DNA from 2 places in the Streptomyces sp. NPDC014764 genome. Region 2 is predicted to be linked to the other one. Evidence: riboswitches for the same ligand, from Rfam matches in the RefSeq annotation. Region 2 holds a riboswitch; the other holds the start of a gene.
The links. Region 2 has a riboswitch for S-adenosylmethionine ahead of thrC (threonine synthase). Riboswitches for the same ligand answer to the same signal wherever they lie in the genome.
Positions count from the first base shown of each region.

Region 1: another riboswitch for S-adenosylmethionine. It lies ahead of ACF1AG_RS01040 (aminotransferase class V-fold PLP-dependent enzyme); the one in region 2 lies ahead of thrC (threonine synthase).

Region 1 is NZ_JBIBXY010000001.1:220,681-234,926, reverse strand. It holds gene ACF1AG_RS01060 (c-type cytochrome) at 1-484, shown strand, start outside; gene ACF1AG_RS01055 (Rieske 2Fe-2S domain-containing protein) at 481-1,539, shown strand; gene ACF1AG_RS01050 (cytochrome bc complex cytochrome b subunit) at 1,536-3,173, shown strand; gene trpD (anthranilate phosphoribosyltransferase) at 3,325-4,389, shown strand; SAM riboswitch class IV at 4,462-4,578, shown strand; gene ACF1AG_RS01040 (aminotransferase class V-fold PLP-dependent enzyme) at 4,938-6,317, shown strand; gene ACF1AG_RS01035 (glycerate kinase) at 6,472-7,635, opposite strand; gene ACF1AG_RS01030 (SLC13 family permease) at 7,650-9,065, opposite strand; gene ACF1AG_RS01025 (response regulator transcription factor) at 9,142-9,804, opposite strand; gene ACF1AG_RS01020 (ATP-binding protein) at 9,801-11,282, opposite strand; gene ACF1AG_RS01015 (small secreted hydrophilic protein) at 11,224-11,517, opposite strand; gene ACF1AG_RS01010 (Lrp/AsnC family transcriptional regulator) at 11,639-11,920, opposite strand; gene ACF1AG_RS01005 (rhomboid family intramembrane serine protease) at 11,917-12,654, opposite strand; gene ACF1AG_RS01000 (hypothetical protein) at 12,810-13,049, shown strand; gene ACF1AG_RS00995 (NYN domain-containing protein) at 13,117-14,246, shown strand, end outside.
Region 2 is NZ_JBIBXY010000011.1:32,822-47,067, forward strand. It holds gene ACF1AG_RS23910 (carbohydrate-binding protein) at 1-457, shown strand, start outside; gene ACF1AG_RS23915 (1-phosphofructokinase family hexose kinase) at 471-1,400, opposite strand; gene nagA (N-acetylglucosamine-6-phosphate deacetylase) at 1,518-2,681, opposite strand; gene ACF1AG_RS23925 (ROK family protein) at 2,681-3,643, opposite strand; gene ACF1AG_RS23930 (extracellular solute-binding protein) at 3,795-5,027, shown strand; gene ACF1AG_RS23935 (DUF3263 domain-containing protein) at 5,038-5,274, shown strand; gene otsB (trehalose-phosphatase) at 5,433-6,293, opposite strand; gene ACF1AG_RS23945 (trehalose-6-phosphate synthase) at 6,446-7,846, opposite strand; gene ACF1AG_RS23950 (glucosyl-3-phosphoglycerate synthase) at 7,955-8,920, opposite strand; SAM riboswitch class I at 9,057-9,204, shown strand; gene thrC (threonine synthase) at 9,222-10,511, shown strand; gene ACF1AG_RS23960 (ubiquitin-like small modifier protein 1) at 10,628-10,903, shown strand; gene ACF1AG_RS23965 (cold-shock protein) at 11,334-11,537, shown strand; gene groL (chaperonin GroEL) at 11,931-13,553, shown strand; gene ACF1AG_RS23975 (NADH:flavin oxidoreductase) at 13,774-14,246, shown strand, end outside.

The DNA of each region.
Region 1 (14,246 bases), on a different contig from region 2:
CTACTCCCAGGCCGAGATCGACCAGCTGGCGGCGTACATCGCCTCCCTGGGCGCCGGCCCGGCCGTCCCGACCGAGGAGCAGTACGGCCCCGAGGGCGCCGACGCGGCCAAGGGCGGCGAGCTGTTCCGCAACAACTGCGCGCAGTGCCACAACTTCACCGGCAAGGGCGGTGCACTCACGCACGGCAAGTACGCCCCGAGCCTGGAGGGCGTCACGCCCAAGCACATCTACGAGGCCATGCTCACCGGCCCGCAGAACATGCCCTCCTTCCCCGACACCACGCTGTCGGAGCAGAACAAGAAGGACGTCATCGCGTACCTGAACGCGGTCAACGGCGAGGAGACCGAGAGCCCCGGCGGCCTGTCGCTGGGCGGGCTCGGCCCCGTCTCCGAGGGTCTGTTCGCCTGGGTCTTCGGACTCGGTGCGCTGATCGCGGTCGCCGTCTGGGTCGCCGCTCGGACCGCAAAGGCCAAGAAGTCATGAGTAGCCAAGACATTCCCGAAGAGAACCTGCCCGCAGCGCAGGACACCAGCCACGGCGCGGTGAAGCTCGCGGACGAGCAGAACCCGTTCGCCGACCCGGGCCTCCCGCCCCACGAGCCGCGGGTGCAGGACATCGACGAGCGGGCCGCCAAGCGGTCCGAGCGCACGGTCGCCCTGCTGTTCACGGTGTCGATGCTGGCCACCGTCGGCTTCATCGCCTCGTACGTGACGATCCCGGTCGACAAGTCGGTCTACATCTGGCCGATCGGGCACATCAGCGCGCTGAACTTCGCGCTGGGCATGACGCTCGGCCTCGCCCTGTTCTGCATCGGCGCCGGCGCGGTCCACTGGGCCCGCACGCTGATGTCTGACCACGAGCTGGCCGACGAGCGTCACCCGATCGAGGCCGCTCCCGACGTCCGCGCGAAGGTCATGGACGACTTCCGCCAGGGCGCCAAGGAGTCGGCGCTCGGCCGCCGGAAGCTGATCCGCAACACCATGTTCGGCGCGCTGGCCCTGTTCCCGCTCTCCGGCGTGGTCCTGCTGCGTGACCTCGGCCCGCTGCCCGGCACGAAGCTGCGCCACACCCTGTGGTCCAAGGGCAAGCTGCTCGTCAACATGAACACCAACGAGCCGCTGCGTCCGTCGGACCTGATCGTGGGTTCGCTGACCTTCGCCAAGCCCGAGGGCCTGGAGGAGCACGACCACGGTTTCCAGACCGAGATCGCCAAGGCCGCCCTGATGCTGGTCCGCATCCAGCCGGACGACATCAAGGACAAGCGCGCGCTCGAGTGGTCGCACGAGGGCATCCTGGCGTACTCGAAGATCTGCACCCACGTCGGTTGCCCGATCTCCCTGTACGAGCAGCAGACGCACCACGCGCTCTGCCCCTGCCACCAGTCCACCTTCGACCTCTCCGACGGCGCCAAGGTGATCTTCGGTCCCGCCGGTCACGCGCTGCCGCAGCTGCGCATCGGCGTGAACGACGAGGGTTACCTCGAAGCGCTCGGCGACTTCGACGAGCCCGTCGGCCCTGCCTTCTGGGAGCGCGGATGAGTACTACGACGACACCCGAGTCCCGCGCACGCGGGAAGGCACCGGCCGGCGAACGCGTCGCCGACTGGGCCGACGGCCGGCTGGGGATCTACTCCCTGGCCAAGGCCAACATGCGCAAGATCTTCCCCGACCACTGGTCGTTCATGCTGGGTGAGATCTGCCTGTACAGCTTCATCATCATCATCCTCACGGGTGTGTACCTGACCCTGTTCTTCCACCCGTCGATGAACGAGGTGGAGTACCACGGCAGCTACGTCCCGCTGCAGGGCCAGCTGATGAGTGAGGCGTACAAATCGACGCTGGACATCAGCTTCGACGTCCGTGGCGGTCTGCTCATCCGGCAGATCCACCACTGGGCCGCGCTGATCTTCGTCGCCGGCATGTTCGTGCACATGATGCGCGTGTTCTTCACCGGCGCGTTCCGCAAGCCGCGTGAGATCAACTGGCTGTTCGGCTTCCTGCTGCTCGTCCTGGGCATGTTCACCGGTTTCACCGGCTACTCGCTCCCCGACGACCTGCTCTCCGGCACCGGTATCCGCTTCATGGAGGGCGCGATCCTGTCCGTGCCGATCGTCGGCACGTACATCTCGTTCTTCCTCTTCGGCGGCGAGTTCCCCGGCGACGACTTCGTGGCCCGGTTCTTCTCGATCCACGTCCTGCTGCTGCCGGGCATCATGCTCGGTCTCGTGGTGGCGCACCTGATCCTGGTCTTCTACCACAAGCACACGCAGTTCCCGGGTCCCGGGAAGACCAACAAGAACGTGGTCGGTATGCCGCTGCTGCCGGTGTACATGGCCAAGGCCGGAGGCTTCTTCTTCCTGGTCTTCGGTGTGCTCGCGGCCGTCGCCGCGATCGCCACGATCAACCCGATCTGGTCCATCGGCCCCTACCGGCCCGACATGGTCTCCACCGGCGCCCAGCCCGACTGGTACATGGGCTTCTCCGAGGGTCTGATCCGTGTCATGCCGGGCTGGGAGATCAACTTCTGGGGCCACACGCTCGTCCTGGGCGTGTTCATCCCGCTGATGATCTTCCCGCTGGTCCTGGCTGCCATCGCGGTGTGGCCGTTCATCGAGTCCTGGGTCACCGGCGACAAGCGCGAGCACCACATCCTGGACCGCCCGCGCAACGCCCCGACGCGCACCGCGTTCGGCGTCGCCTGGCTGACGCTGTACTTCGTGCTCCTCATCGGCGGCGGCAACGACATCTGGGCCACGCACTTCCACCTGTCGATCAACGCCATCACCTGGTTCGTCCGGATCGCGTTCTTCGTCGGCCCGGTCGTGGCGTTCATCATCACCAAGCGGATCTGCCTCGGCCTCCAGCGCCGGGACAAGGAGAAGGTGCTGCACGGCCGCGAGTCGGGCATCATCAAGCGCCTGCCGCACGGTGAGTTCATCGAGGTCCACGAGCCGCTCAGCCAGGAGCAGCTCTACACCCTCACCGCGCACGAGCAGCCCAAGCCGCTCGAGCTCGGCCCGGAGGTCGACGAGAATGGCGTCCGGCGCAAGGTGAAGGCCAGCGAGAAGCTGCGTGCGAAGCTCAGCAAGGGCTTCTACGGCGAGGAGTCGCAGATTCCGAAGCCGACCGTCGAGGAGTACAAGGAGATCACGAGCGGCCACGGCCACCACTGATCACCGGAGCTTCTCCACACGTCGCCACACGACAGCGAAGGGCCCCCGTCCGTTCTGCGGACGGGGGCCCTTCGCCGTGCCCCCGGCTGGATAGGGTGGGTGCGGGACCCGTCCGGTCCCCGAGGACCCGCAACGACCGTCAGGAGCGACCATGAGCGCTGTGACCCCCGCTGGAGGCGACACCGCGGCGGGCCGCTCCTGGCCCGCCCTGCTGAACACCCTTCTGGACGGCCGGGACCTGACCGCCGACGAGGCCGCCTGGGCGATGGACCTGATCATGCGCGGCGAGGCGACCGACGCGCAGATCGCCGGGTTCGCGGTGTCCCTGCGGGCCAAGGGCGAGACCGTCGACGAAATCACCGGCTGTGTGCGGGCGCTCTACGACCACGCCAACGTCATCGAGGTGCCCGGCGCCACCGTCGACATCGTCGGCACCGGCGGCGACGGCGCCAAAACGGTGAACATCTCCACCATGTCCTCGATCGTCGTCGCCGGCACCGGCGCGAAGGTCGTCAAGCACGGCAACCGCGCCGCGTCCTCCGCCTCCGGCGCCTCCGACGTGCTGGAGAAGCTGGGCGTCAATCTCGAGCTGACCCCGCGCCGGGTCGCCGAGGTCGCCGAGGAGGCGGGCATCACCTTCTGCTTCGCGGTGAAGTTCCACCCGGCGCTGCGTCATGTGGCCGCCGCCCGCGGCCAGCTCGGCGTCCGCACCGTGTTCAACTTCCTCGGCCCGCTCGCCAACCCGGCGAAGGTCAAGGCGCAGGCCGTCGGCGTCGCCGACGCCCGGATGGCGCCCATCATGGCCGGGGTGTTCGCCGGGCGCGGCAACTCCACCCTGGTGTTCCGCGGCGACGACGGCCTCGACGAGCTGACCACCACCGGCACCTCCAAGGTCTGGGTGGTCCGCGACGGCGAGGTCACCGAGGAGACCTTCGACCCGCGCGACGTCGGCATCGAGCTGGTCCCGGTGGAGGCACTGCGCGGCGCCGACGCCTCCTACAACGCCGAGGTGGCCCGCCGGCTGCTGGACGGCGAGCGCGGCCCCGTGCGGGACGCGGTGCTGCTGAACTCGGCGGCGGCCCTGGTGGCCCTTGAGCCGGGCAGCGGCACGCTCACCGAGCAGATCCGCGCCGGGATGGAGAAGGCCGCCCAGTCCGTCGACTCCGGCGCCGCCAGGCGCGTCCTCGAACGCTGGGTCGCCGTCACCAACGCGTAGGTCCCGTACGGCCGTCCCGCCATCCGGATACGGGTTGCGGGACGGCCGTCACCTCACGTACGTTCCCTTCCAGGTCATGAGTGACAGCCATCAGGCCCCGGCCGGCTGTCCGGCAACCCTCCGTCCGTGGCGGGGTGCCCCGGGTGAAGACCAGGCCGTGAGCAGCAGGGCTCACGGCAAGCGCGGACCCCTCGCACACCAGGGGTCCTGGTCGTCGAGGAGTCTTCTGTGAGCAAGCGAATGCGCTAGGGCCTTTCGTTCGGATCAGGCCGGTTGTGAGGCGCGGTGCGTCTTCGGCCGACCCGAGCGGGGTCTGGTGCGTGCAGCTGCAAGGCGGAGGAGGGCGTCAACGCGGAGCGTTGGCAACCGACGACAACGCCGCAGATGTGCGTGCCAGGGCCCGCGACGCCGGGGTGATCCGAACGGAAGGCCCTGAGGGCGTCGAGCCCCGCCTCCGCACACCCTTGTCACCTCCTTCTCCGCGCTGGAGCGACGCGTCGCGCCGTCCGCTCGCGCGAGGATCCGCCCTGCCCTCCGGGAGTTCCGTCATGCCTGCTGCCGCCACCACCGCCCCCGCCGTCGCCGCCGAGCCGTCCGTCTGCGCCCCGCTGCCCGTCCTCGGCCGGGACGTCGCCGTGCCCCTCGTCACCGGCGGCGAGGTCACCTACGCCGCCCTCGACTACGCCGCCAGCGCTCCCGCCCTCCAGCGCGTCTGGGACGACGTGGCCGCCTACGCCCCGTACTACGGAAGCGTCCACCGCGGCGCCGGCTACCTCTCCCAGCTCTCCACCGACCTGTTCGAGAACGCCCGCCGGACCGTCGCCGAGTTCCTCGACTGCCGGGACGGGGACGAGGTGGTGTTCACCCGCTCCACCACCGACTCCCTCAACCTGCTCGCCGCCGCCCTGCCCGCCGGCTGCGAGGTCTTCGTCTTGGAGACCGAGCACCACGCGGCGTTGCTGCCCTGGCAGCGGGCGGGCCGGGTGACCTGCCTCGATGCCCCCGACAGCCCCTCGCAGGCCGTCGCCACCCTGGAGCGCGCCCTCGCCGGCCGTGACCCCCACGGTCCGGCCCTGGTCTGCGTCACCGGCGCGTCCAACGTCACCGGCGAACTGTGGCCGGTCCGCGAACTCGCCGCCGCCGCGCACGCGCACGGCGCCCGGATCGTGCTGGACGCCGCCCAGCTCGCCCCGCACCGCGCGGTGTCCGTGCGCGAGCTGGACGTCGACTGGGTCGCCTTCTCCGGGCACAAGCTGTACGCGCCCTTCGGCTGCGGGGTGTTGGCGGGCCGCGCCGACTGGCTGCGCGAGGCGGAGCCGTACCTCGCCGGCGGCGGCGCCAGCCGCACGGTCGCCCGGCGCGCGGACGGGGGAGTGGACGTGCAGTGGCACGAGACCGCCGCCCGCCACGAGGCCGGCTCGCCCAACGTCATCGGCGCCTACGCCATCGCCTCCGCCTGCAAGGCGCTCACCGAGGCGGGGTTCGAGGCGCTGGCCGCGCGGGAGGACGCGCTGGTGCGCGCGGTGCGGGAGGGGCTGGCGGACGTGCCCGAGGTGCGCTTCCTGTCCCTGTTCGGTGACGACGCGCCCCGGGTCGGGGTGCTGTCCTTCGTGGTCGAGGGCTGGAACAGCTCCCACTTCGCGGCGGCGCTGTCCGCGGAGTACGGCATCGGGGTACGGGACGGGCTGTTCTGCGCGCACCCGTTGGTGCGGAGGCTGCTGGGCGGCGAGACGGGCGGTACGGGGGAGTGCGGGGCGCCGGACGCGGGGGCGCTGAACGCGATCCGGGTCAGCTTCGGGGCCGGCACGCCGGAGGAGCACGTCGCACGGTTCGTGCGGGCGGTACGGGAGCTCGTGCGGGACGGGGCGCGGTGGAAGTACCGCACGGTGGAGGGGCGGTGCGTCCCGGACACGTCGGGGCGGTCGTAAGAGGCACCCCGGGCTCCGCCCCGGACCCCGCTCCTCGAACCCCGGAAGGGCTTCTTGTAGCCCGTCCGGCGTCTGAGGACGAGGCCCGGAGGGCCGACGGGAGGTCTGGGGCGCAGCCCCAGGGACGGGACGGGAAGGGGCGGCGGGGGCGAACTCACCCCTGGGCGGCCGGGAGCCGAGCGCCCAAGACGATCAGCCTCAGCGCCCTCTCCGTCGCGTCGGTCAACAGCTCCGCCCCCCGGACCAGCGCCTCCGCCAGTTCCATGGGCCCCGGCAGGATCCCCTGACACGCGTCCACCCCCGGCACGTCCCCCGCGCCTTCCCCCAGCGTCCCCGCGATCGCCAGCACCGGCCTCCCCGCCAGCTTGGCCCGCCGGGCCACCTCGCCCGGCACCTTCCCCCGGGGCGTCTGCCGGTCCAGCGCCCCCTCCGCCGTGACCACCAGATCGGCACGGGCGAGCCGCTCGTCCAGACCGAGATGGTCCAGCAGCACCGGAAAGCGCGGGACCAGCGCCGCGCCCAGCGAGGCCAGTCCCGCCCCCAGCCCGCCGGAGGCACCTGTGCCGCGGCCCAGCCGCAGGTCGACGCCGGTGACGGCGAGGTCGCGGGTGAGGATCCGCGCCCAGTTCTCCAGCCCGGCCGACAGCTCCTCCACCTGCCGCGGGGTCGCCCCCTTCTGAGGCCCGAACACCCGCGCCACGCCCCGCTCCCCGCACAGCACGTTGTAGGGGTTGCACGCGACGACCAGTTCCACGCCCCCGAGCCGCGGGTCGAGCCCGGTCACGTCGACGCTCGCCAACCGGGTCAACTCTCTTCCGCCTGCGGGCAGTTCCACCCTTTCCGCGTCGAGCAGCCGCGCACCCAGCGCCTGGAGCGCGCCCGCGCCCCCGTCGGAGGTGCCGGAGTCGCCGCAGCCGACCAGGATCCGCCGCACACCCTGGTCGAGGGCGGCGCGGATCAGCTCTCCGACGCCGTAGGTGGTGGTGGCGCCCGGATCGCGGCGGGTGCGGGGGACCAGGGAGAGTCCGGCCACCGCCGCCATCTCCACCACCGCCGTGTCCTCCTGCCCGCCGAGCAGCGCGAAGTGGGTGCCGACGGGTTCGCCGACCGGGCCGGTGGCGGCCAGGGCGACCAGTCGGCCGCCGGTCGCCCGGGCCAGGGCGGCGGCCGTTCCCTCCCCGCCGTCCACCAGCGGGACGCGGTCGATCTCGGCGTCCGGCAGCACCCGGCGGACGCCCGCCGCGATGGCGTCGGCCGCTGCCGGGGCGGACAGTGATTCCTTGAAGCCGCTGGGGGCGACGACGACTCGTTTCAGCATGGGTGCGGTACTCCTCATGGGGTCACCGGCACGCCCAGCGCGGGCCACACGGTGAGGGCGAACAGCAGGACGAGGACGGCGGTGAGCGGGGCCAGCACGGCGGACAGCCGCAGCAGGTCGCGCGGGGTGTAGGTGGGGGTGCCGGGGACCTCCGCGAACAGCGCGACCGGCTTGGCGGAGGCGGGCAGGGTGTGGCAGAAGCCGGCGGCGGCGGTGGACGCGAGCGCCGCCGCCACCGGGTTCACCCCGGCGGCCAGGGCCGCCGCGACCACCAGCGGCACCAGTACGGAGGACCGCGCGGACCGGGACTGCAGAATCAGATGGGCGGCCGTGCTGACGGCGACGACCACCGCCAGGAACGTCAACGGGCCGATCCCCGCGGGCAGTCCGCCGACCAGCCAGCCGGCCGCGCCGGACTCGGCGAGCGCCACGCCCATCGCCATGGTCGCCGCCATGAACAGCAGCAGCGACCACGGCACGGTCCGCAGCGCGTCCTTCAGCCGCACGGTCCCCAGTGCAGGGGAGGCGGCGACGACCGCGCCGATCAGTGCGACGACGGCCGGCGACACCCCGTGCAGGGGCTCGCTGCACCAAAGGGTGACCACCGTGGCCAGCAGCAGGGCGCACCGCTTCTCCGCCTGCGTCCAGGGGCCGGTGACCGGGCGGTCGCTGTGCCGCTGGATCTCCTCCGCGGTGATCCGCACGGGACCGGTGCGGTCGGCGCGCCGGGTGGCGGTCAGCAGCACGGTCTCGGCGGCGACATGGGAGGACACCACGGCCAGCGGCAGGCCCAGCAGCAGCCACTCGGTGAAGCCGACCCGCTCCCCGGTGGACTCCCACAGCACCGACACGGTGATCAGATGGGCGCCCGCCCCGATCAGGGTCGCCACCGCCGACAGCAGGATCACGGTGGGGAACAGCAGCGCCAGCATCACGACCAGCCGTCCGCGCCCCGCCAGCGCCTTGGCGAGGGCGAGGAACACCGGCAGTGCGAGCGCCGCCCGTCCCGAGGTGGCCGGCACCGCGAACGCGGTCACCACCAGCGCCGCCGTCGTCAGATGCGTCAGCTGCCGTACCGTGCGCGCCCCGCCGACCAGGAAGACGGCCGCCCGGCCGGCGAGCCCGGTCCGGGTGACCGCGGCGGCCAGCACGAACGCGCAGATCAGCAGCCACACCGTCGAGTCGCCGAGGGTGCCGAACAGGGTGTCGCTGCTGATCACCCCGGTCACGGTGAGCGCGAGCCCTGCCCCCAGCGCGACGTAGGTGTCGTCGACGGGGGTGCCGATCCAGGCGCAGGTGGCCAGGGCGAACACGGCGAGGGTGAGGCGGGCGTCCCCGCCGAGGCCGGGGAAGGCTCCGGGGACGGCGAGCGCCGCGCACAGCGACAGGGCCGCGCACAGCGCCACGGTCGATCGGATCGTCAAGGTCACGCCGTAGACGCTCCCGGCGGGCGGTGAGCCGCCGATGAGCCCCGCATGAAGGAACCTTCACCGCAGCCGGGCAGGGTCAGGCCGGCAGGCGGTAGCCCATCCCGCGGACCGTCTCCACCTGGTCCGCGCCCAGCTTCTTGCGCAGCGCCCGCACGTACACGTCCACGATGTTGGAGCCCGGGTCGAAGTCGTAGCCCCACACGTGGGAGAGGATCTGCTCACGGGACAGCACCTGGCCGGGATGCCTCAGGAACAGCTCCAGCAGCACGAACTCACGCGCCGTCAGGTCGACGGTCCGCCCGTCCGCCCGGGCGCGCCGGGTCCGCAGGTCGAGGCTGAGCGAGCCGGACCGCAGCACGGTCACCTCCGGCGCCCTGGCCGCCGTACGCAGCCGCAGCCGGATCCGGGCGAGCAGTTCCTCGAAGCGGAACGGCTTGGTCATCCAGTCGTCGGCGCCGCCTTCGAGACCGGCCACGGTGTCCCGTACCGAGTCACGCGCGGTCAGCACGATCACCGGGGTCGTCACCCGTGCCTCGCGCAGCTCCCGGAGCACGGTGAAGCCGTCCCGGCCCGGCAGCCCGATGTCGAGCACCACCAGGTCGAACCCGCCGGTGAGGGCGTACTCGTAGCCGGCCTCGCCGTCGCCGACGACGGTGGTGGTGAAGCCGTTGGCGCGCAGCCCCTTCTCCACGAAGGAGGCGATGCGCTCCTCGTCCTCGACGATCAGGATCCGGTTCATCCGAGGGCCTCTTCCAGGGTGAGTACGAAGGTGGCGCCGCCGCCCTCGGTGTCGTGCAGCCGTACCTGTCCGCCGTGGCCCTCCGCGATGGCCTTGACGATGGACAGGCCGAGACCGGCGCCGGAACCGCGCGCCCCGCGCCGTGAGGTGCCGCGCCGGAACCGTTCGAAGATCAGCTCCCGGTCCTGCGGGCGCACGCCCGGTCCGGAGTCGGCGACGTACAGCTCGACGCGGGAGCCGTCCCCGCGGGAGCCGATGCGGATGGTCTGCCCGTGCGTGGTGTGCTGCACCGCGTTCTGCGCGAGCTGCACCATCGCCTGCGTGATGCGCTGCGGATCCAGCTCGGTCTCCCGGTCGGCCGTGTCGGTGAGCCGCCAGTCACGGTCGCCGAGGGTGCGCGCCTTGACGAAGACGTCGGCGGTGAGTTCGGCGAGCTGCACCGGCTCGGGGCGGACGAAGTCGGGCCGTTCGGCCTTGGCGAGCAGCAGCAGGTCCTCCACGATGCGGCTCATCCGGTCCAGTTCGTCGGTGACCAGGCGGACGGTCTCCTCGCGTTCGGCCGGGTCGTCGCCCATCAGTTCCAGGTGGCCGCGCACGATGGTGATCGGGGTGCGCAGCTCGTGTCCGGCGTCGTCGACGAACTGGCGCTGGGCGGCGAAGGCCCGCTCCAGCCTGTCCAGCATGGCGTTGAACGTCTCGGCGAGGGCGGCGATGTCGTCGTGGCCGCGCACCGGGATGCGGCGGGTGAGGTCCTGCTCGGTGAGCTGCGCGGCTGCGGTGCGCACCAGCCGCACGGGCTGCAGGATCCGCCCGGCGACCGCCCACCCGATGCCGGTGGTCAGCAGCAGCGCCACCCCGGAGATGGCGAGCAGCACCCGGAACACCTCGTCGACGCGGGCCACTTCACGCTCGGGGTGGAAGGCGACGACGAAAGCGGCCTGGGGGTCGCCGTCGTGCCGGGCCACGGGCACCTTCGCCCACCGGATCTCGCCCTCGGGCCGGTGCAGCACCCCGGACTGGTCCGGGGAGTCGAAGATGCGGCGCCGGGCGTCGGCGTCCCGGTGCAGCGGCAGCGCGACGGGCAGGTCGCGGGGCTGGATGAACTGCGCGGGGTCGCCGCCGGGCCGGGCGACCAGGCCGATCAGCTCCTCGTCGGGGTCGGCGTACTGCCGCTCGAGGAACACCTTCAGCAGCCGCTCCGGCTCGGTGAACGGCCGGCCGGTCTCCGGGTCCAGGCCCCGGTCCTCGAACGCGGCGAACTCGCCGGTCTCCTGGGCGAGCAGCCCGTTGCTGCGGTGGTCGACGTCCCGCAGCAGGAAGGAACGGGTGGTGGCGGCGACCGAGGCGAGCGCCACCGCCATCACGAACAGCAGCCACAGCAGGATGCGGACCCGGGCGGAGAGCCGTCTGCGGCCCCGGTCAGCCGTCGTCCCGGTCGGGGCCGTCGTCCGAGGAGTCCTGGCCGTGGTCGTCGTCATCGTCGTCGTCCGTCGGTCCGTCGGTCACCGGAGGCCGGGACACGACCTCGTCGCTGGGCGTGGCACCGGGCCGGGCGTCCGACGGCGTCGGCGCGGGCGACCCGCTGTCCAGCTCGACCCGCGGGGGGACCTTCGGCGGTTCGGGACTGTCGGCGAGCGCGAAGCTGGTCGCGGCGACGCCGAGGGGGATCAGTACGACGGCGGCGAGGGCCGCCATCCGGCGAGGGAAGGCCATGCCTCCACCCTGGGCCCCGTTTCCGGGGCCTTGGATGAAGCCCGGATGAAGGCTTCTTCATGTAACGCGTCCGGCCCCTGCGGCGTTCGACGAGCGGGGTCCGGGGCGGAGCCCCGGGAGGTCAGCTGTCCAGCCCGATGGCGAAGGCGGCCTCGAGGTCGTGCTGGGAGTACGTCCGGAACGCCACGTGCGTGTCCGTACCCTCCACTCCCGGGATCTTGCTGATGCTGCCGGGGATCACCTCGGCGAGATCCTCGTGCTCCCGCACCCGCACCATGGCGATCAGGTCGTACGTGCCGGTGACGGAGAAGACCTCGCTGACGCTGTCCAGCGCGGCGATCTGTTCCGCGATCTCGGGGATCCGGTCCACGCTGGTCTTGATGAGGACGATCGCGGTGATCACGGCTGGTTCTCTCCCTCGGGGGCCGGAGCAGGGGCGGACTTCACTGTAGTCGCCCCGCCGCGCCACACCCACGCGCAGCCGAAGCCCAGCGCGAAGCCCACCAGGTGCGCCAGATGGGCCACCCCGGGGCCGCCCTCCGGCGTCCGCCCGGCCGCCGCCCACTGCAGCGCCGCCCAGAACGGCAGCACCGCCCACGCGGGCAGCCGTACCGGCAGGAAGAAGGCGAACGGCAGGAGACTGGTGACCCGCCCGCGAGGGAACAGGAAGAGGAACGCCCCGAGCAGCGCCGAGATCGCCCCCGAGGCCCCGACCAGGGACCGCTCGGAGCCGGCGTTGGCGGCCGCGTATCCCAGCAGGGCCAGGTAGCCGCAGCCGGCGTAGCAGAGGGCGAACCGCACCCGGCCCATCCGTGCCTCGGTCAGCGGCCCGAACACGTGGAGGAACAGCATGTTGCCCAGCAGATGCACCCAGCTGCCGTGCACGAAGAGCGCCGTGGCGGGGGTGAGGACGGCCGCGGGGGACTCGTCGAACAGGTCTGCGGGGATCACGCCCCAGCGGCGGAAGTAGTCCTGCTGCGCTGCTAGCAGCTCCTCCCCGGAGCCGTACGCCGGATGCAGCCCCGAGGCCGGCCCGATCAGGAAGACCAGGCAGCACAGCACGATCAGGGTGCGGGTGACCGGGGCGGGCGTGGTCCTCAGCGCCCCTGCGGCCGCCGCGGTCCAGTTGCGGATCATGGGTACAGAGCATGACGTAACCGGACGCAACCATGCGGATCGCCTCGCCGCCGTGGACGGGCGGGCGGCGCGGGCCCCGCAGGCCGTAGGGTTACGAGCCACACGCACCGGCCGCCCGGTGCGTCAAGGACACTGGAGAAAGGCGAACAGCCACGATGACGGTTCCCCTGCCGACCGACTCGACGCGGTGGCGCTGCACCCTCTGCGGCAACCTCACCCGCTTCGACGTCACCCGCTCGTCGAAGGTCGTCGAGTACGTGCACCTCGACCTGGCCGGAGAGCCCAAGGTGGAGGAGCGCGAGGTGCTCGACGAGACGATCGAGTCGGTACGGTGCCGCTGGTGCAACGCCGTGGACCAGGTGGAACTCGTGGACAGGCCGGGCGCCGACTCCTGACACGGAGCCGGCCCCGCTGACGGCGGTCCCGCGGAAGGGGCCGCACACAGGCATTGGGGTGTGACGGATGGTGGAGACCACGGGCGGGGGGCCGCAGGACGGCGCCGCCGAGGTGCTCGACCGTCCGCTGCCCGACGGGGTACGCCGCAGGGTCGTCCAGATCGTCGCGGACGGCTTCGGCGGACTCACCGTCGCCGAGCTGCCCGCACAGCTGAGGCAGTACGCCCGGTTCACCCCGAACCGCCGCGCCAAGTTCGCCGGGAACGCGATGGCGGCGGCGCTGGAGACCGATCCGCTGTTCCGGCAGCGGATCGGGGAGAAGCTCAGAGAGGCCGAGCCGGAACTGACCGGCGCCCTCGACTCCGGCTCCCCGCCCCCGGCCGCGGACCCGCTCGACGTGGCGGCCGCGGCCTACGTGCTCCGCCCGCCGGGCTGGGTCAAGCTGGTCACCGCCGCCGGCGAGGAGGCCCAGCGGGCCGACGCCGAGCGCGCCGACGAGGAGACCCGCGCCGAGCTGGAGCGGCTGCGCGGCGAACTGGACCGCGCCCGCGAGCACACCCGCTCCGAGGCCGAGCGGCTGCGCGCCGAGCTGGACGCGGCGAAGAAGGAGACCGACTCCCTGCACCGCAAGCTGCGGTCCGCCCTCGCCGACGTCAAGCGCGGCGAGGCCGCCCTGCGCAAGCTGCGCGGCGAGATGGAGGCGGTGCGCGCCGAGGGCCAGGCCCAGGTGTCCGCCGCCGAGAGCGAGACCCGGCGCCTCAAGGCCCGGCTCGGGGAGACCGAGGCCGCCCTGGAGGCCGCCCGCCGCGCCGCCCGCGAGGGCCGCAGCGTCGAGGACATGCGCGTGCGGCTGCTGCTCGACACCGTGCTGGACGCCGCCCAGGGGCTGCGGCGCGAACTGGCGCTGCCTCCCGTGTCCGTGCGGCCCGCGGAGACCGTGGACGCCGTGGAGCCGGGCCGGATGACCCCCAAGGACATCGCCGCCCGCGCGCTCTCCGAGGACGACCCGGCCGTCCTCGACCAGCTCCTCGCCCTGCCGCAGGCGCATCTGGTCGTCGACGGCTACAACGTCACCAAGACCGGCTATCCGCAGATGCCGCTGGAGAAGCAGCGGCTGCGGCTGCTCGGCCAGCTCGCGCAGCTCGCCGCCCAGACCGGCGCCGAGGTCACCTGTGTCTTCGACGGCGCCGAACTGGC
Region 2 (14,246 bases):
CCCGTCCTCCTCGGAGGAGGAGGACAAGGACAAGGCGAAGCTGCCCGCCATAGACGCGAAGGCGCTCCGCCTCGACGGCGGCGCGACCCTCGCGTCGGAGTTCAAGGGCGCTAAGGCCGACGGCGGCGTCTACGTCACCGGCTTCAACCAGGTCGGTTCGAAGGTCACCTGGACCGTCAACGGCGTCAAGGCCGGCAACTACCGTTTCTACGTGCAGTACGGCATCCCCGGAGAGGACGCCGACGCGACCATCGTGGTCAACGGCAAGCCCGAGAGCCGCCCGCTGAACATGAAGAACTTCGGCAACTCTCCCAAGGGCGACTGGGAGAAGGGCTGGAAAGAGACCTGGGCCAACGTGAACCTCAACGACGGCACCAACACCATCGAGCTGGTCTGCAACGAGGGCAACAAGTGCAACGCGGTCCTCGACCAGCTGTGGCTCGCCCAGCCGGAGTAGCCGAAAGGGCTTCTCACGCCGCCGTGGCCACGCCCGTGACCGTGACCGTCGTCAGGAAGCGGTCGTAGGCCGCGTGGTCGAAGTCGCCGGCTGTGGGGGAGAGGACCGTGGCCGCGGAGAGGGCCGTGGCGCGGATCAGGCGTTCCGGCCAGGGGCGGTGTTCCACCAGGGCGGACAGCAGACCCGCCACGGCCGCGTCGCCCGCGCCCGTGGGGTTGCCGGTCAGCGGGGCCGGCGGGGTCGCGCGCCAGCGGCCCTCCGGAGTCACCGCCAGCAGGCCGTCCGCGCCCAGGGACGCGACCACCGTGCCCGCACCCCGGCGGCGGGCGTCCTGGGTGGCGCGCAACGGCTCGTGGGAGCCGGTGAGTTCGGCCAGTTCCTCGGTGTTGGGCTTCAGCAGGTCCGGCCGGCCCGCCACACCGCGTCGCAGCGCCGCCCCGCTCGTGTCGAGCAGCACCGGGACCCGGGCCGCGCGGGCCGTGCGGACGAGGTTCGCGTAGGCGCCGACGGGGACGCCCGGGGGCAGGCTGCCGCACAGGGCCACCGCCGAGGCGGACACCAGCAGGTCCTCGTAGACCTCCTGGAAGGCGGACCACTCGGCGGGGGTGATGTCCGGGCCGGGCTCGTTCAGATGGGTCGCGGCACCGGTGCGGTCGTCGACGAGGGTCACCGTGCGGCGGGTGGCGGCGGAGACCGGGACCAACGCGTCGGTGAGGTGCGGCACTTCGGCGAGGCGGTCGCGCAGGACGCGGCCCGTGGGACCGCCGGAGAAGCCCGTGACGGTCACCTCGTGGCCGAGCGCGGCCAGTACCCGCGCCACGTTGACGCCCTTGCCGCCGGGGCGTTCCAGAACCTCGGAGACCCGGTGCGAGGCACCTGCCCGCAAGGACGGGACGCGATAGGTGATGTCGAGAGCGGTGTTCAGCGTGACCGTGAGAATCACCGGGCCGACCTCCCCCTCTTGCCTGCCTTCCATGGCCCCGGGGTCACGATCATGCCAAAAGGAAGGCGGTCGGCCCACCCCCGGGACCGGCCGCCGTGGACCGGTCCCGGGGACGGATCAGGCCAGTTGGGGAGCGACCGCCCATTCCCCCTTGCGCATGACGCCCACCAGCTCGAAGGCGTCGTCGAGGACCACGAGGTCGGCGTCCTTGCCGGACTCCAGGGAGCCGATGCGGTCGGACAGGCCGAGCAGGCGCGCCGGGTTGGCGGACACCGCCGCGACGACGTCCTCGACGGGCAGCCCGTCCACCGTCACCGCCCGCTTGAAGGCGCGGTCCAGGGTGAGCGTGGAGCCGGCGATCGAGTTGCCCTCCACCAGCCGGGCCACGCCGTCCGCGACCTCGACCTCCAGCGGGCCGAGCATGTAGCGGCCGTCGCCGAAGCCGGCCGCGTCCATCGCGTCGGTGATGAAGGCGACCCGGTCGCGGCCCGCGTGGTGGAACGCGAACTGCAGCGCGGCCGGGTGGAGATGCGTGCCGTCGTTGATCAGCTCGACGGTGACCCGCTCGTCCTCCAGCAGCGCCGCGATCGGGCCGGGGGTGCGGTGGCCGAGCGGCGGCATCGCGTTGAACAGGTGGGTGGCGACGGTCGCGCCCGCGTCGACGGCGGCCACCGTCTGCTCGTAGGTGGCGTCGGTGTGGCCGACGGCGGCGATCACGCCGTGCTCGACGAGCAGCCGTACGGAGTCCAGGCCGCCGGGGAGTTCGGTCGCGAGCGTCATCATCCGGGCGTGGCCGTGGGCCGCGTCGATCAGCTTGCGCACCTCCGCCGGGTCGGGGTCGCGCAGCAGCGTCTCGTCGTGCGCGCCCTTGCGGCAGGGGGAGATGAACGGCCCCTCGAAGTGGATGCCGGCGATGTCGCCCTGCTGGGCCAGCTCCGCCAGCATCCCCGCGTGCCGGGCGAGGAAGTCCAGGTCGCCGGTGACGGCGGAGGCGACCACGGTGGTGGTGCCGTGGTGCAGATGCGTGCGGACGCCCTGGAGGACGTCCTCGGCGGTGCCGCCGGCGAAGGACACCCCGCCGCCGCCGTGGTTGTGGATGTCGACGAAGCCGGGCACCAGCCAGTGGCCGCGCAGGTCGACCGTCTCGGCCGTCCCCTCCGCGGCGGACGGGCCGGGAGCCGTGGCCGCGATGCGCGTGCCCTCGACGGTCACGCGGGCGTCGTCCACGGTCCCGGTGGGCAGGACCACCCGGGCACCGGTGAGAACCTTGGTGGGGGCCATCAGGTGGTTACCTCCGAGGGGTCAGTGGTCTCGATCGACGGGTCGGTGGCCCCGATCAGGTCCCAGGCGAGAAGACCCGCGCCCAGGCATCCCGCGGTGTCCCCGAGGGCCGCGGGGACCAGGGACGGAAGCTTCTGGAAGGTGACCCGCCGCCGGACGGCCTCCCGCAGCGGTGTGAACAAGGTTTCCCCCGCCTCGGCGAGCCCGCCACCGATGATCAGCGTGCGCGGGTCCAGCAGGGTGAGTGCGGTGACCAGCCCGTCGGCGAGCGCGTCCACCGCCTCCTGCCACACCCGCACGGCCCGCTCGTCGCCCGAGGCAACGGCCTTGGCGCAGTCCGCCGCGTCCGCGCCCGGGACGCCGCTCGCCTCGGCCCACGCCCGGCTCACGGCCGACGCGGACGCGAACCGCTCCAGGCACCCGCGCTGACCGCAGGGGCACTCCGCGCCGCCGGGCCGTACGACGATGTGTCCGATCTCGCCGGCGAAGCCGTGCGCGCCGGCCTCGACCTTGCCGCCGATGCCGATGGCGCCCGCGATACCGGTGCCGAGCGGGACGAAGAGGAAGCGGTCGGTGCCCCGTCCGGCCCCGATGCGGCCCTCGGCGAGACCGCCGGTGCGCACGTCGTGCCCGAGCGCCACGGGGACGCCGAGCCGCTCGGCGAGCAGGGCGCGCAGGGGCACGTCGCGCCAGCCGAGGTTGGCGGCGTAGGCGGCGACGCCCTCCGTCTCGTCGACGATGCCGGGGACGGCGACACCGGCGGCCGAGGCCGGTTCGCCGTGGGCGCGGATGCCATGGGCGCGGAGCTCCGCCGCGAAGTCGAGAATGCCCGCCACGACAGCGTCCGGGCCGCGGTCACGGCCGGTGGGGCGGCGGGCCTGGTGCAGCAGCTCGCCGTCCGCCCCGACCAGGGCGGCCTTCATCCCGGTGCCGCCCACGTCGAGGGCGATGACATGTTTCACGGGGAACAGTGTGACCCCCGGACCCGCGAGAGGTCTAGTCCACTCACGTGGTGTAGACCTTAATCCGATAATCGGAACGTTGATCGGCGCTGGGCGCCGGACCAGGGGAGTGCACGTGCGAGGGCGGGTCAGGACAAGGACGATCGCGGCGGTGTCCGCGCTGGGACTTGCAGCGGTCCTGAGCGGATGCGGGGTCGGCGGGGAGTCCTCCGACGTGACCCTCACGCTGGTCGCCGCCGACTACGGCAACGGCGCGGCCGACAGCTCCGAGAAGTACTGGGCCGACCTGGTCGAGCGGTACGAGTCCGACCACCCTGACGTCGAGATCGACGTCAGCGTGTACTCGTGGAACGACGTCGACCGCAAGGTCAAGGAGATGGTCGACGCCGGGAACCCGCCGGACATGGCGCAGATCGGCGCCTACGCCGACTACGCCTCCCAGGGCCTGCTCCACCGCGCCGGCGACCTGCTCTCCATCCCCGTCCAGGCGGACTTCCTCTCGCAGCTCTCCGGCGCCGGCGAGGTCAACAGCGTGCAGTACGGCATGCCGTTCGCCGCCTCCACGCGGCTGCTGTTCTACAACAAGTCCCTCTTCGCCGAGGCCGGGCTCACCCCGCCCGAGACCTGGGAGGAACTGGTCGAGTGCGCCGAGGCGCTCAAGGCGGACGGGGTGAAGTTCCCGTACGCGCTGCCGCTCGGCCCCGAGGAGGCCCAGGCCGAGACCCTCCAGTGGCTGCTGAGCGGCGACGGCGGCTACACCGACATCGGCGGCACCTACGGCATCGACTCCACGGAGAACGTCGAGACCTTCAGCTGGCTGCGGGACGAACTCGTCGGCAAGGGGCTCACCGGGCCCGTCGCGCCCGGCAAGCTCGACCGGGCGAAGGCGTTCGAGGCGTTCGCCGCCGGGGACGTCGGCATGCTCAACGGGCATCCCTCCCTGATGGAGATGGCGCGGAAGAAGGGCGTGAAGTACGGCATGGTGCCGATCCCCGGCGCCGACGGCGAGACACCGTCCGCGCTGGGCGTCGCGGACTGGATGATGGCGTTCGAGAAGAACGGGCACCGCGACGAGATCGGGGACTTCCTCGACTTCGTCTACAGCGAGGAGAACGTGCTGGACTTCTCCCGCGAGTACGACCTGCTGCCGGTCACCAACTCCGCGTCGCGGGCGATGGCGGCGTCGGGGCAGGACAAGGAACTCAAGCCGTTCCTCGACCAGTTGCCGTTGTCGGAGCAGTACCCGGTGGGCAAGACGTCGTGGGCCGCGGTGAACGCGGAGGTCAAGCAGAAGATCGGCAGGGCCGTGGAACCGGGCGGCAGCCCGGCGGCCGTCCTCGGCGAGCTCCAGGCGGCGGCCGTGCGGGCGGACAGCGCGGGGTAGCCTGCCCGGCATGGGTGAGGCTGAGGATCTGGGACGCCTCGAGCGGGAGGTGCTCGCGCTGGAGCGGCGGGGGGTCGTGTCGCCGGGGGCGAAGGAGCGGGTGATCCGGGAGGAGCTGGGGCTGGTACCGGTGCGGTACTACCAACTCCTCAACGCGCTGCTCGACGATCCGCGGGCGTTGGCCCACGATCCCGTGACGGTGAACCGGCTGCGGCGGGTGCGGGAGGCGCGGCGCGGGGAGCGGTAGGGGTCTCTCGCCCCCGCCGCCCCTTCCCTTCCCGTCCCTGGGGGCTGCGCCCCCAGACCCCCTTTGTCCTCAAACGCCGGACGGGCTGGAAGTAGCCCCTCAGGCGTTTGAGCCCCGGGGCCGGGTACGGGAAGGGGCGGCGGGGGCGAAACCCTTCGTCAGGCGAGCGCGGCCGCCAGCACGCGCAGCAGGCGGACCACCCCCGACGGGCCGTCGACCACCAGGTCGGCCCGCTCCCGCAGTTCCGTGACCTCCTCGCTGCCGCTGCACACCAGCACGCCCGGCGTGCCCGACGCACGGAGCTTGTCCACCGCCGTGAAGGCCGCCAGGTCGCCCAGGTCGTCCCCGGCGTACAGCACCGACCCCGCCCCGATCTCCCGCGCGTACTCCAGCAGCGCGACCCCCTTGTCCATCCCCGGCGGCCGCAGCTCCAGCACCATCCGACCCGGCTCCACGACAAGACCGTGCCGCGTCGCGAGGTCCGCCAGCGGCTCGCGCAGGGACTCGAAGGCGGCCTGCGGGTCGGACGCCCTGCGGGTGTGGACGGCGACCGCCCGCCCCTTCTCCTCGATCCACGTGCCCTGCCACGCCCCCACCCGGTCCAGCAGCCCCGGCAGCTCGGCGCGGGCGGCGGCGACACCGGGATGCGGGGCGGGCGCGGTGACGGTACCGGTGACCGCGTCCCAGCGTTCGGCGCCGTAGTGGCCGAGCACCACCAGGTGCTCGAGACCGGGCACGCCCGCGAAACCGCCGTGGCGGACCGCGACACCCGGCGGGCGGCCGGTGACGACGGCCACCGCCGCGACCTCCGGGGCGAGCGCGGCGAGCGCCGGCACCGCGTCCGGGTGGGCGCGGGCCTGCTCGGGGTCGGGCACGATCGGGGCGAGCGTGCCGTCGAAGTCGAGCCCGATCAGCGCCTTGCCCGGGTGGGCCAGGAGCGCGTCGAGTCCGTCCCGCCCGGCCTGCGTGACCGGCGTCGGCAGCGCTCCGGGGTCCGTGGAATCCGTATGACTGGCCATGTGCCCCAACCTATCCACGCCTGCCGCATGCAACCCCTGCGCGAGGGGCCGTTCCGGTCGGGGCCGGACCTGCCGGACCTGCCGGGCCGCGCCAGGGCAGGCCGGCCGCACGGCGCCGGGGTCCGTGGAATGCCCGCCGGCGGGTCCGCAGGTCAGCGCCCGGTTCCGCCACGCAGCGCCTCCAGCTGGTCCAGGAACCACCGTGCCGGTGGCAGCGCCGTCGCCGCCGCGGCCAGCCGCTTGCTGCGCTCCGTTCGGTCCTCGGGGCGCATGGACAGCGCCTCGTGCAGGGCCTCGGCCGTCTGCACGACGTCGTACGGGTTGACGGTGATCGCGTCCTCGCCCAGCTCCTCGTGGGCGCCGGCCTCGCGGGACAGCACCAGGGCGCAGCCCGCGTCGGAGACCACCGGGACCTCCTTGGCGACCAGGTTCATACCGTCGCGGATGGGGTTGACGAGGGCGACGTCGGCCAGCCGGTACGCGGCCAGGGAGCGGGCGAAGTCGTCCTTGACGTGCAGGACGACCGGCCGCCAGCCGGGCGTGCCGTACCGGTCGTTGATCTCCTCGGCGAGCCGCTGCACCTCGGCCGTGTAGTCGCGGTAGACGGCGAGGTCCTGCCGGGACGGGTAGGCGAAGGCGACGTGCACCACGCGCTCGCGCCACTCGGGCCGGTCGTCCAGCAGCTGCCGGTACGCCAGCAGGCCGCGCACGATGTTCTTGGACAGCTCGGTGCGGTCGACGCGGACGATCGTCCGGCGCCCCTCGCCGATCTCCTCCTTCAGCGCGGTCATCCGCTCGTCGACGTCCGCCTCGTGCGAGCGCGCGCGCAGGAAGTCCGCGTCGGCGCCCAGGCCGTGCACGCCGACCCGGGTGTCGCCGAGCCCGCCGGCGAACCGCTCGCAGCACGCGGTGAACGCGTCCGCCCAGCGGCGGGTGAGGAAGCCGAGCCGGTCGGCGCCGAGCATGCCGCGCAGCACCTGCCGCGCGATGTCGTCGGGCAGCATCGCGAAGTACTCGGGCGGCGCCCACGGCGTGTGCGAGAAGTGCCCGATGCGCAGGTCGGGGCGCAGCTCGCGGAGCATGCCGGGGACCAGGGTCAGGTGGTAGTCCTGCACCAGGACGGCGGCCCCCTCGGCGGCCTCCTCGGCCAGCGCCTCCGCGAACGCGCGGTTGTACGTCTCGTAGGACGCCCACCTGCTGCGGAACTCCGCGTCGAACACCGGCTCCAGCGGCGTCTGGTACAGCATGTGGTGGACGAACCACAGCACCGAGTTCGCGATGCCGTTGTACGCGTCCGCGTGCACGTCCGCCGGGATGTCGAGCATCCGCACGCCGTCCGCCCCGACGCCGCGCCGCACGGCCTCGCGGTCGCCGTCGGACAGTGCCGAGCACACCCACAGGGCGCCCGACTCGGGGCCGATGGCCGAGAGGCCGGAGACCAGTCCCCCGCCGCCCCGCTTGCTCCTCAGCGAACCGTCGTCCGCCACCGCGTACGACACGGGCCCCCGGTTGGAGGCGACCAGCACCTGAGCTGCACCGAAGCTTGAAGCCATACGCCTCAACCTAGCCCGGCCCCCCGGGCCTCAAACGTGCCGGTGCGTCACACCGGCCGGGGGTGGACGAGGTCAGGCCACGCGGCCGCGTCGGGCCGGCCGACAGGCTCAGGCCACCCGGCGTGCCATGTACTCCGCGATGTCCCTCATCGGCGGCCGTTCCTCGGTGTCCACCGAGTACGTGCGGGGCTCGAAGCCGTCCCCGGCGCGCTCGAACTGGGTCAGCGACGGCCGCAGCAGGTGCGCGCGGGCCAGCCGCAGCTGCGCGGTGCGGTAGATCGCGGCGGCCATCCGGCCGAGCGCCTGTCCGTCCTGGTGGCGGTGCTTGCGCACGCCCACGTCCACCTGGGCCAGCGCGTCCAGGCCCACCAGGTGCAGGGCGTCGACCAGCATGCCCAGTTCGACGCCGTACCCGACGGGGAACGGGAGCTGTTCCAGGAGGCTGCGGCGAGCCGCGTACTCGCCGCCCAGCGGCTGCACGAACCCGGCGAGCTGCGGCCAGTGCATGTTGAGCAGCGGGCGGGCCATCAGCTCCGTGACGCGGCCGCCCTGCCCGCCCGCGCCGGTGGTGCTCCCGTCGGCCAGCGTCATCGGCCGGTCGTACATGGCCTTGACGAGCTGGATACCGGGGTCGGTGAGCAGCGGGCCGACGATGCCGGTGACGAAGTCGGAGGAGAAGTCCCGGAGGTCGGCGTCGACGAAGCACACGATGTCGCCGCGCGTGACCAGCAGCGACCGCCAGAGCACCTCGCCCTTGCCGGGAACGGCCGGTATCCGGGGCAGGATCGCGTCCCGGTGCACCACCCGCGCGCCCGCCGCCGCGGCCGCCTCGGCGGTGCGGTCGGTGGAGCCGGAGTCGATCACCACCACCTCGTCGACCAGCGGCACCTGGAGCACCAGGTCGTGCCGGATGACGGAGACGATGTCGCCGACCGTGGCCTCCTCGTCGAGCGCGGGGAGCACCACGCTCACCGACTGCCCCGCGGCCCGTTTCGCCGCCAGGATCCGGTGCAGAGGCCGGTCGGCCACCGACCAGGAGCGCTCGATCAGCCAGCGCTCGACTTCTTCCAGCACGGTCCGGGCTCCTCACTGGCCGGTGATCCATCTCGGGGTTCGGACGGCTCTCTACGCCGTCCGGGCCTTCGGTTACAGTCTTGAACAACGCCGACGGACCCCGCATCTCGGGGTCGCACGGCGCACAACTGAACACCGCTCATCCAGAGGGGCAGAGGGACACGGCCCGATGAAGCCCCGGCAACCCTCCAGTCGGTTCCTGTCACGCGGACGTGGCGAGGCTCCCGGCTAGGGAAGGTGCCAAATCCGTCTCATGGCGAAGTGCGTCGTGAGGAAGATGAGGAGAAAGGGCCTCGCCTCCATGGCTGTGCAGACTGTTGCAAGCACCACCGACACCGCGAACTCCGTAGACCTGGGTCCCGCCGCCGCGCTGTCCTGCCGCGAGTGCGGCCACCGTGTGCCTCTCGGCCCGGTCTTCGCCTGCGAGGAGTGTTTCGGCCCGCTCGAGATCGCCTACGACTTCTCCGGGTACGACACCGAGGAGCTCCGCAAGCGCATCGAGGCGGGCCCCGCGAACATCTGGCGTTACGCGCCGCTGCTGCCCGTCCCCGCGGACGTGGCGACCAAGCCCAACCTGAACCCGGGCTGGACCAAGCTCGTCCAGGCCGACAACCTCGCCCGCGAGCTGGGCGTCACCGGCGGCCTCTACGTCAAGGACGACTCCGGCAACCCCACGCACTCCTTCAAGGACCGGGTCGTCGCCCAGGCCCTGGAGGCCGCGCGCGCCTTCGGCTTCACCACGCTGTCCTGCTCCTCCACCGGCAACCTGGCCGGCGCGGTCGGCGCCGCCGCCGCCCGGGCCGGCTTCCGCTCCTGCGTGTTCATCCCGCACGACCTGGAGCAGGGCAAGATCGTCATGGCCGCCGTCTACGGCGGCGAGCTCGTCGGCATCGAGGGCAACTACGACGACGTGAACCGTTTCTGCTCCGAGCTGATCGGCGACCCGGCCGGCGAGGGCTGGGGCTTCGTCAACGTCAACCTCCGGCCGTACTACGCCGAGGGCTCGAAGACCCTCGCGTACGAGGTCTGCGAACAGCTCGGCTGGCGGCTCCCGGACCAGATCGTCGTCCCGATCGCCTCCGGCTCGCAGCTCACGAAGATCGACAAGGGGCTCCAGGAGCTGATCAGGCTCGGGCTCGTCGAGGACAAGCCGTACAAGATCTTCGGTGCGCAGGCGCAGGGGTGCTCGCCGGTCTCCACGGCGTACAAGGCCGGGCACGACGTCGTCCGCCCGCAGAAGCCGGACACGATCGCCAAGTCGCTGGCGATCGGCAACCCGGCGGACGGGCCGTACGTGCTGGACATCGCGCGTCGCACGGGCGGCGCGGTGGAGGACGTCACGGACGCGCAGGTGGTCGACGCGATCAAGCTGCTGGCGCGGACCGAGGGGATCTTCGCGGAGACCGCGGGCGGGGTCACGGTCGGCGTGACGAAGAAGCTGATCGAGGACGGCGTGCTGGATCCGTCCCTCACCACGGTGGTGTTGAACACCGGCGACGGGCTCAAGACGCTGGACGCTGTGGCGGGGACGGGACTCACGGCGACGATTCGGCCCAGTCTCGAGTCGTTCCGTGAGGCCGGGCTCGTCTGAGAGCCGCTTCGCCGCCGTCCGCGGGCCGGTGAGGGCTGTTCGCGCCCGCGCGGCGGCAGCCGCGAATCCGACACAGCCCCGCGCCCCTGACGTTGTCACCTGACCGGAGGTTCAAAGTGAGCGTTACCGTTCGTATTCCTACCATTCTGCGCACCTACACCGGGGGCAAGGCCGAGGTGGCCGCCGAGGGGGCCACCCTGGGCGAGGTCATCCAGGACCTCGAGAAGAACCACACCGGCATCGCCGCGCGCGTCCTGGACGACCAGGGCAAGCTGCGCCGGTTCGTGAACGTGTACGTCAACGACGACGACGTGCGCTTCGAGCAGGGGCTGGAGACGGCCACCCCGGAGGGCGCCGGCGTCTCGATCATCCCGGCAGTCGCCGGAGGCTGATCATTACCTTCGGTAATGACCGTTACCGAGCGTTTGGGGCATTGCCCCCTCCGTGAGAGATCCGGAGGGGGCAATTCCATGGGATTGAGCGCGGTAGAGTTGGGGAACGCGCTCCCGATCCATTGATCGAGAATCACGAATTCCTGCCGCAGACCCGACTGGATGTAGCCAAAGTGCGGGCTCCTTTCGCGGCTTTTGTCTCCTTTGCCCGGCCCGACTTGCCCTGAATTCTGGCGAATTCTTGCCACATTCCGGACCGGTGGCGTCCAGATTTCTCGTCCGATTGACCTGTTGCAGACGGCAGTTGGACAGATACATTCAGCCGCGGTCGACGCGTTCCGGCGCACGCCCCCAACCGTTGGGGGGTGAGGTCTGACCCGGGTCCGCGAAGTGTGGATCTGTGCAAGGGCCAGTAATAGGGGAGTTAGGCATGGCTCAGGGCACCGTCAAGTGGTTCAACGCGGAGAAGGGGTACGGCTTCATCGCGGTCGACGGTGGTGCGGATGTTTTCGTCCACTACAGCGCGATCCAGATGGACGGCTACCGCACCCTTGAAGAGGGCCAGCGGGTCGAGTTCGAGATCTCGCAGGGTCAGAAGGGCCCGCAGGCCGACATGGTTCGCGTCACCGCCTGAACGCGCTACCAGCAGCACGCGACATCTTCTGCCGGCGACAGGGCCCGCACCCTCCGGGGTGCGGGCCCTTCGTCATGTCCTAGGCGCACGCGCCGCGCGCGCCGTGTTCGCCCGAGGCTGAGCGTGGACGTGAGCCCTTGGCGCCACTGGCTCGCAGGCCCCTCGGGAGCCCCTCGAACTTGCCGCCGCTCCGCGAGCGCGCCTTGCACTCTCGGGGGTCGAGTGCTAATCATTGGCGTTAGCACTCTGAAGGTGAGAGTGACAACGAAGGACCGGGTCGGTGAGGCCCGCCAGGTCACGTGGGGCAAGGAACCACACGGCCGGCGAGCCGTCCGTCGCGGGCGCGGGCGCGGTCCGAAGGAATCACCCCCAGTCCTGGAGGGACCACTTCACATGGCCAAGATCATCGCGTTCGACGAGGAGGCGCGGCGCGGCCTCGAGCGCGGCATGAACCAGCTCGCGGACGCCGTGAAGGTGACGCTCGGCCCCAAGGGCCGCAACGTCGTCCTCGAGAAGAAGTGGGGCGCCCCCACGATCACCAACGATGGTGTCTCCATCGCCAAGGAGATCGAGCTCGAGGACCCGTACGAGAAGATCGGCGCCGAGCTGGTCAAGGAAGTCGCCAAGAAGACGGACGACGTCGCCGGTGACGGTACGACCACGGCGACCGTTCTCGCCCAGGCCCTGGTCAAGGAGGGCCTGCGCAACGTCGCCGCCGGCGCCAACCCGATGGCCCTGAAGCGCGGTATCGAGAAGGCCGTCGAGGCCGTCTCCGCCGCCCTGCTGGAGCAGGCGAAGGATGTCGAGACCAAGGAGCAGATCGCTTCCACGGCCTCCATCTCCGCCGCCGACGTCCAGATCGGTGAGCTCATCGCCGAGGCCATGGACAAGGTCGGCAAGGAAGGCGTCATCACCGTCGAGGAGTCCCAGACCTTCGGTCTGGAGCTGGAGCTCACCGAGGGTATGCGCTTCGACAAGGGCTACATCTCGGCGTACTTCGCCACCGACATGGAGCGTATGGAGGCCGTCCTCGACGACCCGTACATCCTGATCGCCAACTCCAAGATCTCCAACGTCAAGGACCTGCTCCCGCTCCTGGAGAAGGTCATGCAGTCGGGCAAGCCGCTGCTGATCATCGCCGAGGACGTCGAGGGCGAGGCCCTGTCGACCCTGGTCGTCAACAAGATCCGCGGCACCTTCAAGTCCGTCGCCGTCAAGGCCCCGGGCTTCGGCGACCGCCGCAAGGCCATGCTCGGCGACATCGCCATCCTCACGGGCGGCGAGGTCATCTCCGAGGAGGTCGGCCTCAAGCTGGAGAACGCCTCCCTCGACCTGCTGGGCAAGGCCCGCAAGGTGGTCATCACCAAGGACGAGACCACCATCGTGGACGGCGCCGGCTCCGCCGACCAGGTCCAGGGCCGCGTGAACCAGATCCGCGCCGAGATCGAGAACAGCGACTCGGACTACGACCGCGAGAAGCTGCAGGAGCGCCTGGCGAAGCTCGCCGGCGGTGTCGCGGTCATCAAGGCCGGCGCCGCCACCGAGGTGGAGCTCAAGGAGCGCAAGCACCGCATCGAGGACGCCGTGCGCAACGCCAAGGCGGCCGTCGAGGAGGGCATCGTCGCCGGTGGTGGCGTGGCCCTGCTGCAGGCCTCCCAGGTGTTCGAGAAGCTGGAGCTCGAGGGTGACGAGGCGACCGGCGCCAACGCCGTGAAGCTCGCCCTGGAGGCCCCGCTGAAGCAGATCGCCGTCAACGGTGGTCTCGAGGGCGGCGTCGTCGTGGAGAAGGTCCGCAACCTCACGGTCGGCCACGGTCTGAACGCCGCGACCGGCGAGTACGTCGACATGATCGCCGAAGGCATCATCGACCCGGCCAAGGTGACGCGCTCCGCGCTGCAGAACGCCGCGTCGATCGCCGCGCTGTTCCTCACCACCGAGGCCGTCATCGCCGACAAGCCGGAGAAGGCCGCGGCCCCGGCCGGCGGCGGCATGCCGGGCGGTGACATGGACTTCTGAGCCTGACCCGTCAGGCTCGGACCCGTCCGAGGTACGGAGGGCGGCACTCCCCGCACAGGGGGGTGCCGCCCTCCGGCGTGTCCGGGCGCCCCGAAGGTGACGGGTGTCACGGGCACGGGCGGGGAGGCGGCGGGAATGCTCACCGCCACCCGCGGGTTCGACGAGGAGTGCTTTGTATGCACGTACACATACCGTCGAGTATCCGCGAGGAGTTCTCCTTATGACCGTCGCCGCCTCCGAGGCCACCGGACGTGCCGCCGATGTCCTGGCCCGACCGGTCGCCCTGAACGGGCTGACCGTGCCCAACCGCATCGTCATGGCGCCCATGACCCGCCAGTTCTCGCCGGGCGGCGTGCCGGGGGAGGACGTCGCGTCGTACTACGCGCGCCGGGCCGCCGCCGGGGTCGGGCTGATCGTCACCGAGGGCACGTACGTCGACCACCCGTCCGCCGGCGTCAGCGACCGGATCCCCCGGTTCCACGGGGAGGAGCAGCTGGCCGGCTGGGCGAAGGTCGCGGAGGCGGTGCACGCGGCCGGGGGTCGCATCATGCCGCAGCTGTGGCACGTCGGCATGGTCCGCGAGGAGGGCAAGCCGCCCTTCCCGGAGGCGCCGCCGGTCGGCCCGTCGGGGCTGCGCCTGGACGGCACCGAGGGTGGCAGGGAGATGACCCAGGCCGACATCGACGACGTCGT